DNA from 3 places in the Ottowia pentelensis genome. Region 3 is predicted to be linked to each of the others. Evidence: predicted binding sites of a transcription regulator. Region 3 holds the regulator's gene; each other region holds the start of a gene.

Region 1 (4,576 bases), 1.1 Mb from region 3:
GAGCCCAATTTGACCCTCAAGGCTCGGCGTAGCGCTGCATCACGTATTCGCCCGGCGCGTCGCCCAGCACGTGGCCGGCCGGGATGGGCCTGGCCTTGACGGGGGCCGACGAATGCGCCGCCAGCCAGCCCTGCCAGGCGGGCCACCACGAGCCTTCGACGCGCCGGGCCTGCTGCGGCCATTCGTCGGCGCTGACCCAGTCGCCGCGCTCGGGCCGCGTGTCGATGCGGTAGTGGCGCCGCGGGTGGCCGGGCTCGCTCACGATGCCGGCGTTGTGCCCGCCGCTGGCCAGCACGAAAGTGATCTCGGTGGACGTCAGCAGGTGCAGCTTGTAGACCGAGCGCCAGGGCGAGACGTGGTCGCGCTCGGTGCCCACCAGAAAGATCGGCATGCGCAAATCGGCCAGCGCCACCGGGCGGCCGGCCACCAGGTAGTGGTTGTGCGCCAGCGCATTCTTCAGGTACAGCGCCACCAGGTATTCGTGGTGCATGCGGGCCGGCAGGCGGGTGGTGTCGGCGTTCCAGGCCATCAGGTCGTTGCCCTGCTCGCGCTCGCCCATCAGGTATTCGCGCATGCGCCGCGTCCACACCAGGTCGCGCGAATGCAGAAACTGGAACGAGCCGGCCATCTGCTGCCCGCTCAGATAGCCCTGACCCTTGGTGACGTGGTCCAGCAGGTTGATCTGCCCCTCGTCGATGAACAGGCCCAGCTCGCCCGGCTCGGCAAAGTCCACCTGCGCCGCCAGCAGGCTCAGCGTGCGCGGCGCCGGCAGATCGTGGTAGCCGTCCACGCCGCCCTTGGCCGACAGCGCGGCGGCGGCTATGGCCATCAGCGTGCCGCCCAGGCAGTAGCCCATGGCGTGCAGCGGCGCGCCGCCGGCGTCGTGCTGGGCCGCGCGCATGGCTTCGAGCACGCCCAGCTCCAGGTAGTCGTCCATCGTCAGCTCGCGGTCCGACTCGTCGGGGTTGCGCCACGACACCATGTACACCGTGTGGCCCTGCTCGACCAGGTGGCGCACCAGCGAGTTGTGCGGCGACAGGTCGAGGATGTAGAACTTCATGATCCACGAGGGCAGCATGAACACCGGCTCGGGGTGCACCCTGTCGGTCTGCGGCGCGTAGCGGATCAGCTCGATGAGGTGATTGCGGTACACCACCTTGCCCGGCGTGGTGGCCAGGTTGCCGCCCACCACGTAGCGGCTCTGGTTGGCCACGTCCTCGGCGGTGGGCACGCCGGTTTGGTCGGCCACCCAGTTGCGCAGGCCCTGCGCCAGGTTGGCGCCGCCCGAGCGCAGGGTGTGCTGCAGCACCACCGGGTTGGTCAGCGGGTGGTTGGCCGGCGAGAGCATGTCCAGGTACTGGCGTGCGAAAAAGCCCACCAGCTGCCCGTGGTGCTCGCTCACGCCCGGCACGCGGGTGGCCTCGCGCCAGAAGGCCTCGGCGTTGCGAAAGCCGGCGCGCCACTGGCTGAAGGGCCAGCGCGCCCATTCGTCGGCGCGAAAGCGCGGGTCCTCGTCCTGCAGGCCCACGCCTTCGTCGTCGGCGTGGCGGCCGCGCGCGCTGTCCAGCGCCAGCCTGGCGCCCAGCGTGGCCAGCTCCAGCTGGCGGCCCGGCGCGGCGGCCAGATGCCAGGCCCAGTCGGCCCAGGCCAGGCCCAGCGTGATCGGCGACAGGTGCCGAAACGCCGCCGCGGCGCGGCTTTGCGCCACGCGGTCGAGTCTTTCGGTGGGCGTTTCGACCAGGTGGGCCGGGTCGGCGCGCTCGACGGCCAGGGTGGCCGGGCGCCGGCTGTGGCGTGGGCTGCGCGAGACGGAAGGGCTGTTGCGGGCCATGGCGGTTCGTGCTCCGTTTGTTTAACCAATCGTAATCACAAGCCCAAGGATTGGCTTGCGTCAAGGTTGAACTTTTGATTTGATGCAAGATCAGCCCTCGCAGCAACAAGAAGATCGCATTTGTTCACAAACCAGGGGGCGTGCCGCGGGGCGAGCCATGCCCCATGGCGGCGCGCCGTTCCTCCACCCACGAGGAGACAGCATGGCTGTTCACCACGCCCACCATCCCCCCAGCGCGGGGCCCGCGCCATGACGACCGCGCACGCCCCGGTCTTCGACGCCCTGCACCTGCAGTCGGCCGCGCAGGACGTGATGCTGGCCACGCACGCGCCGGCCTGGCTGATCCGGCAACGCCAGCAGACGCGCGTGCAGCAGCTGCTGCAGGCCGCGCGCGGCTCGGCGCTGTACCGCGAGCGCATGGACGGCGACACGCCCGCGCTCGAGCGCATGGCCCCGGTCCGGCGCGCCGAGTTGATGGCGCGCTTCGACGACTGGGTGACCGACCCGGCGCTGCGCCTGGACGAGTTGCGCGCCTTCACGCTGGATGCATCGCGTGCCGGCCAGCCCTGGCTGGGACGCTACGTGGTGTGGGAAAGCTCGGGCACCAGCGGCATGCCGGGCATCTTCGTGCAGGACGCGCGCGCCATGGCGGTGTACGACGCCATCGAGGCCACGCGCCACCGCCCGCCCGCGCGCGCCACGCCGCTGCCCTTCGACCCCTTCGGCGCGCTGCAGCTGCTGGGCGCGGCCGACCGGCACGCGCTGGTCACCGCCACCGGCGGGCACTTTGCCAGCGTCGTCAGCTTCGAGCGGCTGCGCGCCATCAACCCCTGGGTGGCCGCCAGCTCGCGCAGCTTTTGCGTGATGCAGCCGGTGGACGAGCTGGTGGCGCAGCTGAACCACTTTCAGCCCACCGTGCTGGCCACCTACCCCACGGCCGCCGCGCTGCTGGCCGACGAGGCCGAGGCCGGGCGCCTGCGCATTCGCCCACGCTGCGTGATGATGGGCGGCGAAACCCTGAGCCACGCCGTGCGCGAGCGCGTGGCGCGCGTCTTTGGCGCCAGCGTGCGCGCCAGCTACGGCACGTCCGAATTTCTGCCCATCGCCTGGGAATGCGCGCACGGCCACCTGCACGTCAACGCCGACTGGGTGCTGCTGGAGCCGGTGGACGACTGCCACCAGCCCGTGCCCGCCGGCGAGCGATCGCACACCGTGCTGCTGACCAACCTGGCCAACCGGGTGCAGCCGCTGATCCGCTACGACCTGGGCGACCGCATCACCTGGCACGGCGAAGGCTGTGCCTGCGGCTCGCACCTGCCCGTGATCGAGGTCGAGGGCCGCAGCGACGACGTGATGCGCGTGCCCGCGCGCCGCGCCGGCGAGCAGGTCAGCCTGCTGCCGCTGGCCCTGTGCACCGTGCTGGAGGAAGAGGGCGGCGTGTTCGACTTTCAGCTGCGCCAGCAAGGCCCCAACACCCTGGTGCTGCGCCTGCCCGGCAGCGACGCCGCGGCGGCCGCCGCCGTCGAGCGCTGCCGCCTGGCGCTGCAGGACTTTGCCCAGCGCCAGGGCGCCGAGCCCATCCGCGTGCTGGGCGAGCTGGGCTGCGCCGTGCCGCGCGGGCGCAGCGGCAAGGCCTGCCGCGTGGCGCTGGACGCTGCGGCCTGAGCACGCCACGGCCCCACCGGCGGGCGGGGCTTGCGATCAGGGTCATAATGGGCTGCGGCGCCCGTCCATCGTGCGCCAGCGGCTATTAAAACCATAACGGCCAAGCCGCGCCCCGCCGCCATGATCGTCCTCGATGCCCTCAGCCCCGCGCCACGCTGCCTGCGCATGTTCCTGCTCGAAAAGCGCCTGAACCTGCCCATGCGCCAAGTCGACGTCTTCAGCGGCGAAAACCGCCAGGCCCCTTACCTGGCGCACAACCCAGCCGGGCAAACGCCCGCGCTGCTGCTGGACGACGGCAGTTGCATCGCCGAATCGGTGGCGATCATGGAGTACCTGGAAGAGCGGCACCCCGCGCCCGCGCTCATCGGCGCCACGCCCGAAGAGCGCGCCGCCACCCGCCAGTGGCAGCGCCGGGTGGAGCTGAACATCACCGAGAACATCCACAACGCCTACCACTACGCCGAGGGCCAGGCGCGCTTTGCCGGCCGCATCCCCGTCGCGCCCGAGGCCGCCGCCGGCCTCAAGCGCGTGGCGCAAGACCGCCTGGCCTGGCTGGACGGCATGCTGGGCGCGCAACCCTGGCTGGCCGGCGAGCGCTTCACCCTCGCCGACATCTGGCTGTACGTGTGGCTGGACTTCGCCGCCACCGTGGGCCAGCCCTGGGACCGCGGCCTGCCGCGCATCGGCCCATGGTTCGATCGCGTGGCGGCGCGGCCGTCGGCGGCGGGCAGCTTGCATCCGGCGTGCAAGCCGGGAGGGGCGCGGGGGTAGGGTGGCGTTGTCGCCTTGCATGCTCGTCTGTGAGCCGTACCTTTCGTTGCGACTGGCCGCCGCTGCGGTAGCTGAACCAAGGGCGCTGACCGTAGACTGGCCGCATGGGACTCCTGATATTCAGCATCAATATCACGCTGGACGGCTGCGTTGATCATCAGGAGGGGATCGCTGACGATGAAACACACGCCTTCTTTACCCGGCTCATGGATGAAAGCGGGGTGATGCTGTGGGGTCGTGTCACCTACGAGATGATGGAGGGCTACTGGCCGGCAGTGGCGCGCGGCGACATGGAGGCTTCACCCGCAG
Region 2 (4,576 bases), 610 kb from region 3:
CGATGCAGCGAAAGCCGCAGTCGTCCTTCGGCAGGTTGTAGTGGCGCGCCGTGAAGCAGCGCGCCGAAAACGCCAGCGGCATGCGGCCGTAGGCGAAGACTTCGGTCTCCAGTCCTGCGGGCCGGTCCTGGAGCAGCAGGGCCAGGACCTTGTGCTGCATCTCCAGCGGCATGACCCAGCGGCGCGCGCCCAGGCCGGCCATCCAGGCCAGGGTATCAGCGTTGAAGACATTGAGCTGCGGCCCGGCGACGAACGCCCGCCTGCCAGCCAGCTTGTGCACGGCCCCCATGTCGTTCGCCTCGATGAGGAATTCCTCATCGCGCACGATCTTGTGCATGTCGGCCACGTCGGCGGTGGATTCGAGCAGCACCATGGTGGACATCACCGCTTCCTTGCCGGCGCCACGCAGCATGCGCGCGATGTCCAGCCAGTCGCTTTGCTTGAGCTCATGACGGCGTGAGCACACGGCCTCGCCCAGATAGACGATGTCGACCGGCGTTTCGGCCATGGCCTGGTAGAACTCGAAGACGGTGTCGCGGTGCCAGTAGTACTGCAGCGGGCCCAGGGCCAGTTTCATCATCTTGCTTTCCATCATTTCCACGGCCGGTGGTAGGCGCCCAGCGTGTGCTGCTGGCCCTCGGCGACCTGATCCAGGCTGGCCATCCAGGCGGTCTTGGGCGCGTACAGGTGGCCCTGGGCCATGCAGTGGTCTATGGCCTCGCGCCAGACCTGGGTGACCTGGGCCACGTAGGCGGGGCTGCGCTGGCGACCCTCGATCTTGAAGGCGCGCACGCCCATCTTCACCAGCTGCGGCAGCAGCTCCAGGGTGTTCAGGCTGGTGGGCTCCTCCAGCGCGTAGTAGTTGCTCTCGTCGCCGACGTCGAAGCGCCCCTTGCACAGCGTGGGGTAGCCGGCGTTCTCGCCCGTGCCATAGCGGTCGATGAGCACGCCGTTCAGGCGCGACTCGACGCCGGCGGGGGTCTCCTTCCAGCGCACGAACTTGGCCGGCGAGCACACGCCATGGGTGTTGGGCGACTCGCCCGTGGCGTAGGACGAGAGCGCGCAACGCCCCTCCACCATCACGCACAGGCTGCCAAAGCCGAAGACCTCGATCTCCACGCTGGTGCGCTGCGTGACCTGCTTGACCTGCTCCAGCGACAGCACGCGCGGCAGCACGGCGCGCTGGATGTTGAACTGCTGCTGGTACAGGTTGATGGCGTCGGCATTCGTGGCCGAGCCCTGCACCGACAGATGCAGGCGCAAGTCCGGGTGCTTGTCCGCGGCATGGCGCATCAGCCCCGGGTCGGCCAGGATCACGGCATCCACGCCCCAGGCGCTGGCGCGATCCAGGGCGCTGCGCCAGGGCGCGGGGTTGCTGGCCTGCGGGTAGGTGTTGAGCGCCATCAGCACCTTGCGCCCGCGCCCGTGGGCGTAGGCGATGCCGTTCTGGATCGCGGTTTCGTCGAAGTTCAGGCCCGCGAAGTTGCGCGCATTGGTGGCGTCGCGCAGGCCCAGGTAGACGCAGTCGGCGCCATGGTCGATGGCGGCCTTGAGCGCCGGCAGGCTGCCGGCGGGGCAGACCAGCTCGGGGGCGGTGCGGGTGGCGGATGCGGGCGGGCTGGCGGATGCGGTCACGATGGTGTGGGTCGAAGAGGAAAGCCCGGCTACCTTAGGCAGCCTGCAAAGACCTTGATCTGACTTCGATCAACGGACCGCGCAATGACCCCTGCCCTACCGCATTCCGCCGCGGCGCGGAAACCATCGAGACACCGCCCAAGCGCCCCGAACACTCTGTCGGCGCTGCCGCCGACCGGCGCCATCGGCTCAATGCATACCGACTTGTCCGGCCGCCGCCGAGGCCTGCCAGCCACCGCCCAGCGCCTTGTACAGCGCCACGCGGTTGTCCAGCTCGGCCTGGTGCAAGCGCACCACCTCGAGCTGGGCGGCATAGAGGTTGCGCTGGGCGTCCAGTTCCTCCAGATAGGACGCATAGCCGGCCTCGTAGCGGTCGCGGGCGTAGCCCAGGCTTTGCTGCAGCACGTCGCGCCGCTGGGTGGCGTGCACCGTCTGGGCCGCCAGGCGGGCGGTGCCGGTGAGGGCGTTTTCGACGTCGGCAAAGGCGTTCAGCACGGCGCCGCGGTAGGCGTAGGCGGCCTGGTCGCGCTGGGCGGTGGCGGCGTCGACCTGGGCCTCCAGGCGGCCGGAATTGAACAGCGGGGCCAGCAGGCTGCCGCCCAGGCTCCAGACGGTCAGCGGGTTGTAGTGCAAGGCGTTGATGACCAGGCTGCCAGCGCTGGCGCTCAGGTTGACCTGCGGCAAAAAGGCGGCGCGCTGGGCGGCCAGGGCGTGGTCGCTGGCCGCCAGCAGGTAGCCGGCACGCGCGATGTCGGGCCGGCGCTCCAGCAGCTGCGAGGGCAGGCTGGCGGGCACGGCGGGCAAGGGCAAATCCTGCAGACGATGAGCCGGGGGCGCCGCCAGGTTCTCGTGGCCGCCGGCCTGGCCGAGCAGCAGGTTCAGCGTCGCCCTTTGCTTGTCGATCTGCCATTGCAACTGCTGCACCTGCTGCTGCACGTTGTCGTATTCGGCCTGGGCCTGGGTCTGCTGCAGCAGCGAGATGTAGCCCACGCGCACCTGGTCGCGCGCCAGTTGCAGCGCCTGCTCGCGCGAGCGCACCGTGGCCTGGCTGATGGCCAGCTGCTCCTGCAGCGCACGCAGGCCCACGTAGGCTTGCACCGTGGTGGCGGCCACGCTCAGCTGCACGGCGGCGCGGTCGGCATCACTGGCCTGCACGCGGGCGGCGGCGGCCTGGCTTTGCTGGGACAGGCGGCCCCACAGATCCAGCTCCCAACTGGCTTGCAGGCCGGGCTGCAGCGAGCGGGTTTGCGAGGGTCCGAAGGGGCCCAGGCTGCGCCCGACCTGCGCGCCCAGCGCGGCGTTGACGCTGGGGCCGCGCGCGGCATCGGTCACCGCCAGGCTGGCCTGGGCCTCACGCACGCGCGCCAGGGCGGTCAGCACGTCGGTGTTGTTGGCCAGGGCTTGCGCCACCAGGTCGTCGAGTTGGGTGTCCCCCAACTGGGTCCACCAATCCGCTGCGATCGGCGTGCCGGCCTGCGCGTCGGCCGCGCGCGCGGCCGGCACGCTCCACTGCGCGGGCAGCTGCACCTGCGCGTTGTCCGGCACCGCGCGGGGCAAGGGGGCGCAGGCGGCCAGCAGGGCGCCGGCGATGGCCATGACCAGTGGCAGCCGCCGTGCCCGGCGCATCGACGCCGCGGCGGCATGGGCCAAAACTCGGGGCGTCATGGTTTCGATCCTTCGTCGGCCGTGTCCACATGCGCGATGACGGACATGCCGGGGCGCAGGCGCGCGGCCAGGGTCTGGCCGGGGTCGATGGCGATCTTCACCGCCAGGCGCTGCACCACCTTGGTGAAGTTGCCGGTGGCGTTGTCGGCCTTGAGCACCGCGAATTCCGACCCGGTGGCGGGCGCGATCTCCAGCACCTTGCCGCTGAGCCGGGCCCCTTCCAGGGCATCGACGGTGAAGCTGGCCGGCTCGCCGATGCGCACATGGGCGGTTTGCGTTTCCTTGAAGTTGGCCACCACCCACAGCTGCGGCGGCACCACGTACATCAGCTGGCTGCCCGCCGCCACGTACTGGCCCTTGCGCACCGTCACCTCGCTGGCCTGGCCGTCGCTGGGGGCGTGCACCGTGGTGTTGTCCAGGTTGATGCGCGCCAGGCGCACCTGGGCCTCGGCCATCTGCACGGCGGCGTCCAGCGCGCCGCGGTTGACCGACGTGGCCTTGATGGCTTCGTTGCCGATGGAAATGTCGGCCTGGGCCTTTTCGACATTGGTTGCCGCCAGGCGGGCGGTGGCACGCACCTTGTCGCGCTCGTTGAGCGACACCGAGCCGCGCTGGGCCAGCTCTTCCACCCGGTGCAGCTCGGCCTGGGCGCGCGCCGATTCGGCCTTGGCCGCCGCCAGGCTGGCCTGCCGGGCCTGCAGCGTGGCGTGGTTCTGGGCCTGGGTCTGGGCCGAATTGGCCCGTTGCGCCCTGGCGTTGGCCAGTTGGGCCTCGGCCTGGGCCAGGTTGGCCTCGTAGATGCGCGGGTCGATCTTGACCAGGGGCTGGCCGGCGCTGACCCGTTCGTAGTCCTTGACCAGCACCTGCGTGACATAGCCGTTGACCTGCGGCGCCAGCACGGTGACCTGGCCGCGCACGTAGGCGTTGTCGGTCGAGATGTCGCCGGTTTGAAACGGCCCCACCTGCCAGGCACGCAGCACCAGCGTGATGCCCACCAGGCCCACGGCGGTCATCAGCAGCGCGCTGCGCAGGCTGGGGCGCACCTTCTTGGGCGTGGGCGAGGGGCCGGGCGCGGGCGCGGCCGGAGCGGCGGCGGGAGGCGCTGCCGCGGTGGAGGGAGTGGGTGTGGCGCTCATGGGGGTCGTCAAAAGGAATCGATCGGAAGACGCATCAGGGGGTGGCCAGGCTGCCGGCGCCGCGGGGCGGCGGCGCATCGGGCGGCGCGGCCGGGGCCTCATCGGCCGTGGCGGCGTCATCGCGCGGTGGGCCGGCGATG
Region 3 (4,576 bases):
CCGCCAGCCCCATGAGGACGGCGGTGGCCGCGAGGGAAAGGGTCATCAGAGGATTCTAGAAAAGCGCGCGCGGGTCTGGGCGGCCTGCAGGTATTTGTCGAACACCATGGCCACGCCGCGCACGAAGAACCAGCCCATGGGCGTGACCTCGATGGCGCTGTCGGTGACGCGCACCAGCCCATCGTCCTGCATCGCCGCCAGGCGCTTGAGCTCGGCGGCGAAGTAGCGCTTGAAGTCGACCAGCTGCGACAGCTCGATCGACTCGAACTGCACGCGGCCCTGGCACATCAGGCCCATGATGACGGCGCGGCGCAGCAGGTCGTCGCGCGTGACGGCCAGGCCGCGCACCACGGGCAGCTGGCCGTGGTCGAGCCGGTCCTGGTACTCGATCAGGTCCTTGGCGTTCTGGCTGTAGGTGGCGCCCACCTTGCCGATGGCCGACACGCCCAGGCCGATCAGGTCGGCGTCGGGCTGGGTGCTGTAGCCCTGGAAGTTGCGGTGCAGCCGGCCCTGGCGCTTGGCCACGGCCAGCGCGTCGTCGGGCAGCGCGAAATGGTCCATGCCGATGTAGACGTAGCCCGCCTGCTCGAAGGCGGCCAGCGAGCGCGCCAGCATCGCCACCTTGGCGCTGGCCTGCGGCAGCTCGACGGTGTTGATGCGCCGCTGCGACTTGAAGCGCTCGGGCAGGTGCGCATAGCCGTACAGGGCAATGCGGTCGGGCCGCAGGTCGGCCACCTGGGCCAGGGTGCGATCGAAGGATTCGGGCGTCTGCTTGGGCAGGCCGTAGATCAGGTCGACGTTGATGGAGTCGAAGCCGACCTCGCGCGCCGCGGCCACCAGGGCGAACACCTGTTCGGCCGGCTGCACGCGGTGCACGGCCTTTTGCACCAGCGGGTCGAAGTCCTGCACGCCGAAGCTCAGGCGGTTGAAGCCCAGGGTCTTGAGCGTGGCCAGGCGCGTCGGGTCGATGGTGCGCGGATCGATCTCGATGGAGTATTCGCCGCCCTCCGCGAACGCGAAGTTGCGCCGCAGCATGTCCATCAGCTCGCCCAGCTCCTCGTCGCTGAGGAAGGTCGGCGTGCCGCCGCCCAGGTGCAGCTGGCTGACGGCCTGCTGCGCGCCCAGGCGCTGCACGTGCAGGTCGACCTCGCGGCTGAGGTAGCGCAGGTAGGGGCCGGTGCGGTCGTGGTGCTTGGTGATGATCTTGTTGCAGGCGCAGTAGTAGCACAGCGACTCGCAGAACGGCAGGTGCACGTACAGCGACAGCGGCTTGGCCGCCTGGCCCGAGCTGATGCGGCGCTGCTCGAGCGCGTTCAGGTAGTCGGCTTCGCCAAAGGCCTCGACGAAGCGGTCGGCCGTGGGATAGGAGGTGTAGCGCGGCCCGGGAACGTCGAAACGGTTCAGCAGTTCGGGGGTAATGACAGGCATGACAGGCGAAAATCAAATGGCAGGACATACTGTCGGGCCGAACCTTGCAATTGTCCTTGACGATCATCAAGAAGATGGGGGCAAATGATTCGGGCAACACCCGACAAGCCAACTAGAATCAAGGCATTACTTCGCACGCGTCAAGGCGCCGAACACTCCGATGACCCCAAAAGCCATCCAAGTCGCCTGTTCCAACTGCAACCTGCGCGAACTGTGCATGCCGGTCGACGTCACCGACCAGGACATGGACAAGCTCGATTCGCTGGTGGCCACGCGCCGCAAGATCCGACGCGGGGAATCGCTGTTTTCCAACGGCGACCGCTTCGACGCCCTCTACGCCATCCGCACGGGCTTTTTCAAGACCCGCGTGACCACCGAGGACGGGCGCGACCAGGTGACGGGCTTTCAGATGGCCGGCGAGATCATCGGGCTGGACGGCATCGTGGGCGACCGCCACAGCTGCGACGCGGTGGCGCTGGAAGACGCCGAGGTGTGCGAGATGCCCTATGGGCGCATTGAAGAGCTGTCGCGCGAGGTGCCGGCGCTGCAGACGCACGTGCACAAGATCATGAGCCGCGAGATCGTGCGCGAGCACGGCGTGATGCTGCTGCTGGGCAGCATGCGCGCCGAGGAGCGCCTGGCGGCCTTTTTGCTGAACCTGGTGCAGCGCCTGCACGCGCGCGGCTTTTCGCGCTCCGAGCTGGTGCTGCGCATGACGCGCGAGGAGATCGGCAGCTTTCTGGGCCTCAAGCTGGAGACCGTCAGCCGCACCTTCTCGAAGTTCGCCGAGGACGGCCTGATCGAGGTCAAGCACCGGCACGTGCGCATCCTGGACATCGAGGCCCTGCGCACCCTGGTCAACGCGCCCGAGGGGCGCTGACTTTCAAGCCAAATCAGCCGCTGGCCCGCGCCCGGCAAGCGCGAGGCGCTATCAACATCATTGCAAGGTGTTTTTCAGGCTGTCCGGAATCGGCAGCGGCATGACGGCGATGCCCTCCTCCAGCAGCTCCTCGGTCTGCTGGGGCGTGGCTTGGCCGCGGATGCCGCGCTCGGCCGCCTCGCCGTGGTGAATGCGGCGCGCCTCGTCGGCAAAGCGCTCACCCACGTCCTCGGTCTGCGCCAGCACGCGGCGCACCATCTGCAGCCAGGCCGCCTGCATGGCCTGCGGCGGCAGCGCCGCCACGGGGCTGGCCTGCTCGCCTGCGCCCGCGGCGGCCGGGCGCGCTGCATCACGGGCTAAAGGCGGCTCGCTGCCGCGCCCCAGGTTGAGGCGCGGCGCGCTCAGCATCTTGCTGACCGCCGTGTCGCTGCACAGCGGGCAGGCCACCAGCTGGCGCGCCTGCTGGTCCTGAAAATCGTCCTCGGAAGCGAACCAGCCTTCAAAAACGTGGCCGCCCGAGCATTGGAGGTTGAGCACTTTCATGGTCGGTCGATCAGGTGGCGGGCACGTCTTGCCACGTCAGGGGCCACGCGCCGCCCAGCACATTTTGCAGCCACAGCGCGCCGACCAGGGTCTTGGCGTCGGTCACCTCGCCGCCACGGCACCAGGCCTGCAGTTGGGCCGGGGTGGCGCTGAAGACTTCGAGGAACTCGCCGGCGTCGAGCGCGCGCTTGCCCGACACCAGGTGGCGCGCAAACCAGATCTCGATCACCTCGGTGGAATACGACACCACCGGGTGCAATACGCCCGCGCGCGCCCACTGGCGGGCGACGTAGCCGGTTTCCTCGCGCAGCTCGCGCTGCGCGCAGGCCAGCGCCGACTCGCCCGGATCGAGCTTGCCGGCGGGAAACTCGATCAGCGTGCGCTGCACCGGGTAGCGGTACTGGCGCTCGAGCACCACCTCCAGCGTGCCGCCGGCGCGCTCCAGCAGCGGGATGATCATCACCGCGCCGGGGTGCAGGATGTATTCGCGCTCGGTCAGGCTGCCGTCGGGCAGGCGCACGCGGTCGCGCCGGGCGTGCAGAAAGCCGCCCTTGAACAGCTCGCTTTCGTGTACCGGATGTTCGGTCAGGTCCATGGCGCGGCGCCCTATTTCTTGTGGCGCACCAGATAGCGGTAGACGAAGCCCGGGAACGCCAGCGTGGCGAACAGCGAGCCGGTGACGGCGTAGAACTCCCAGCCCTGCGGGTAGTTCTGGCCGGCGGATTTCTCCAGCGCCATGCCGACCGCGCCGACGACGAAATACCACACCAGCAGTTCGAGCACGCGCCAGCCCAGCGCCTTGTGGTGGCCCGGCAGCGGCACCACGGCCAGCAGGCGCTCGTTGGCGAACGGAAGATTGGCGGCCACCAGCGCCAGCGCGATGACCAGCCAGATGCTGACGTCCGGCGCCATCAGGTGGCCAGCATCTGCACGATGGCCTGGGCGCACAGGGACATCAGCGCGCCGGGCACCAGGCCCAGGATCAGCAGCAGCGCGCCGTTGACCGACAGCGTGGCGCGCATGTCCAGCGGCGCCTGGATCGGCTCGGCGCTGACGGCCGGGTCGAAGTACATGACCTTGACCACGCGGATGTAATAGAACGCGCCCACCAGCGCCATGACGACGGCGAACACCGCCAGCGCGATGAGGGCCGGCTGCTGGGTGCTGATCAGCGCCTGCAGCACCGACAGCTTGGCCTGGAAGCCCACCAGCGGCGGAATGCCGGCCAGCGAGAACAGGCAGATCGCCATCAGGCCGGCGTAGAACGGGCTGCGCTGGTTCAGGCCGGCGAAGTCGGCGATCTGCTCGCTCTCGTAGCCGTCGCGCGCCAGCAGCAGGATGATGCCGAAGCTGACCAGGTTGGTCAGCACGTAGACCACGGCGTAGAACATGGCCGAGCTGTAGGCGTTGGCCGCCAGCTGCGCGTTGCCGTTGACCACCCCGGCCAGCAGGCCCATCAGCACGAAGCCCATGTGCGAGATGGTGGAGTACGCCAGCATGCGCTTGAGGTTGGTCTGCGCGATGGCCGCCACGTTGCCGATGATGAGCGAGGCCACCGCCAGCACCGCCAGCATGGGCTGCCAGTCGATCGCCAATGGCAGCAGGCCCTCGACCAGCAGGCGGATGGCCATGGCGAAGGCCGCCAGCTTGGGCGCGCTGCCGATGATCAGCGTGACCGAGGTCGGCGCGCCCTCGTAGACGTCGGGAATCCACATGTGGAAGGGC

What was found. Region 3 encodes FNR, which switches genes on or off when oxygen is low (the NO sensors DNR and NnrR bind a similar motif). Its sites were predicted from a motif close to TTGATNNNNATCAA; they were not measured.
Region 1: ACWHMB_RS06720 (PHA/PHB synthase family protein) is a predicted target of FNR. The motif match lies at 1,882-1,895, and genes of this name have one in related genera.
Region 2: ubiU (ubiquinone anaerobic biosynthesis protein UbiU) is a predicted target of FNR. The motif match lies at 1,695-1,708, and genes of this name have one in related genera.

The regions. Positions count from the first base shown of each region.
Region 1 is NZ_OZ224513.1:1,385,367-1,389,942, forward strand. Features, by position in the region: gene ACWHMB_RS06720 (PHA/PHB synthase family protein) at 17-1,831, opposite strand; gene ACWHMB_RS06725 (AMP-binding protein) at 2,081-3,496, shown strand; gene ACWHMB_RS06730 (glutathione S-transferase family protein) at 3,617-4,267, shown strand; gene ACWHMB_RS06735 (dihydrofolate reductase family protein) at 4,372-4,576, shown strand, end outside.
Region 2 is NZ_OZ224513.1:1,861,074-1,865,649, reverse strand. Features, by position in the region: gene ACWHMB_RS09085 (U32 family peptidase) at 1-577, opposite strand, end outside; gene ubiU (ubiquinone anaerobic biosynthesis protein UbiU) at 592-1,635, opposite strand; gene ACWHMB_RS09075 (efflux transporter outer membrane subunit) at 1,825-3,300, opposite strand; gene ACWHMB_RS09070 (HlyD family secretion protein) at 3,297-4,436, opposite strand; gene ACWHMB_RS09065 (MFS transporter) at 4,471-4,576, opposite strand, start outside.
Region 3 is NZ_OZ224513.1:2,472,320-2,476,895, forward strand. Features, by position in the region: gene ACWHMB_RS11960 (sulfite exporter TauE/SafE family protein) at 1-46, opposite strand, end outside; gene hemN (oxygen-independent coproporphyrinogen III oxidase) at 46-1,428, opposite strand; gene fnr (fumarate/nitrate reduction transcriptional regulator Fnr) at 1,589-2,308, shown strand; gene ACWHMB_RS11975 (DUF1178 family protein) at 2,366-2,851, opposite strand; gene ACWHMB_RS11980 (NUDIX domain-containing protein) at 2,862-3,446, opposite strand; gene ACWHMB_RS11985 (DUF2818 family protein) at 3,458-3,763, opposite strand; gene nuoN (NADH-quinone oxidoreductase subunit NuoN) at 3,763-4,576, opposite strand, start outside.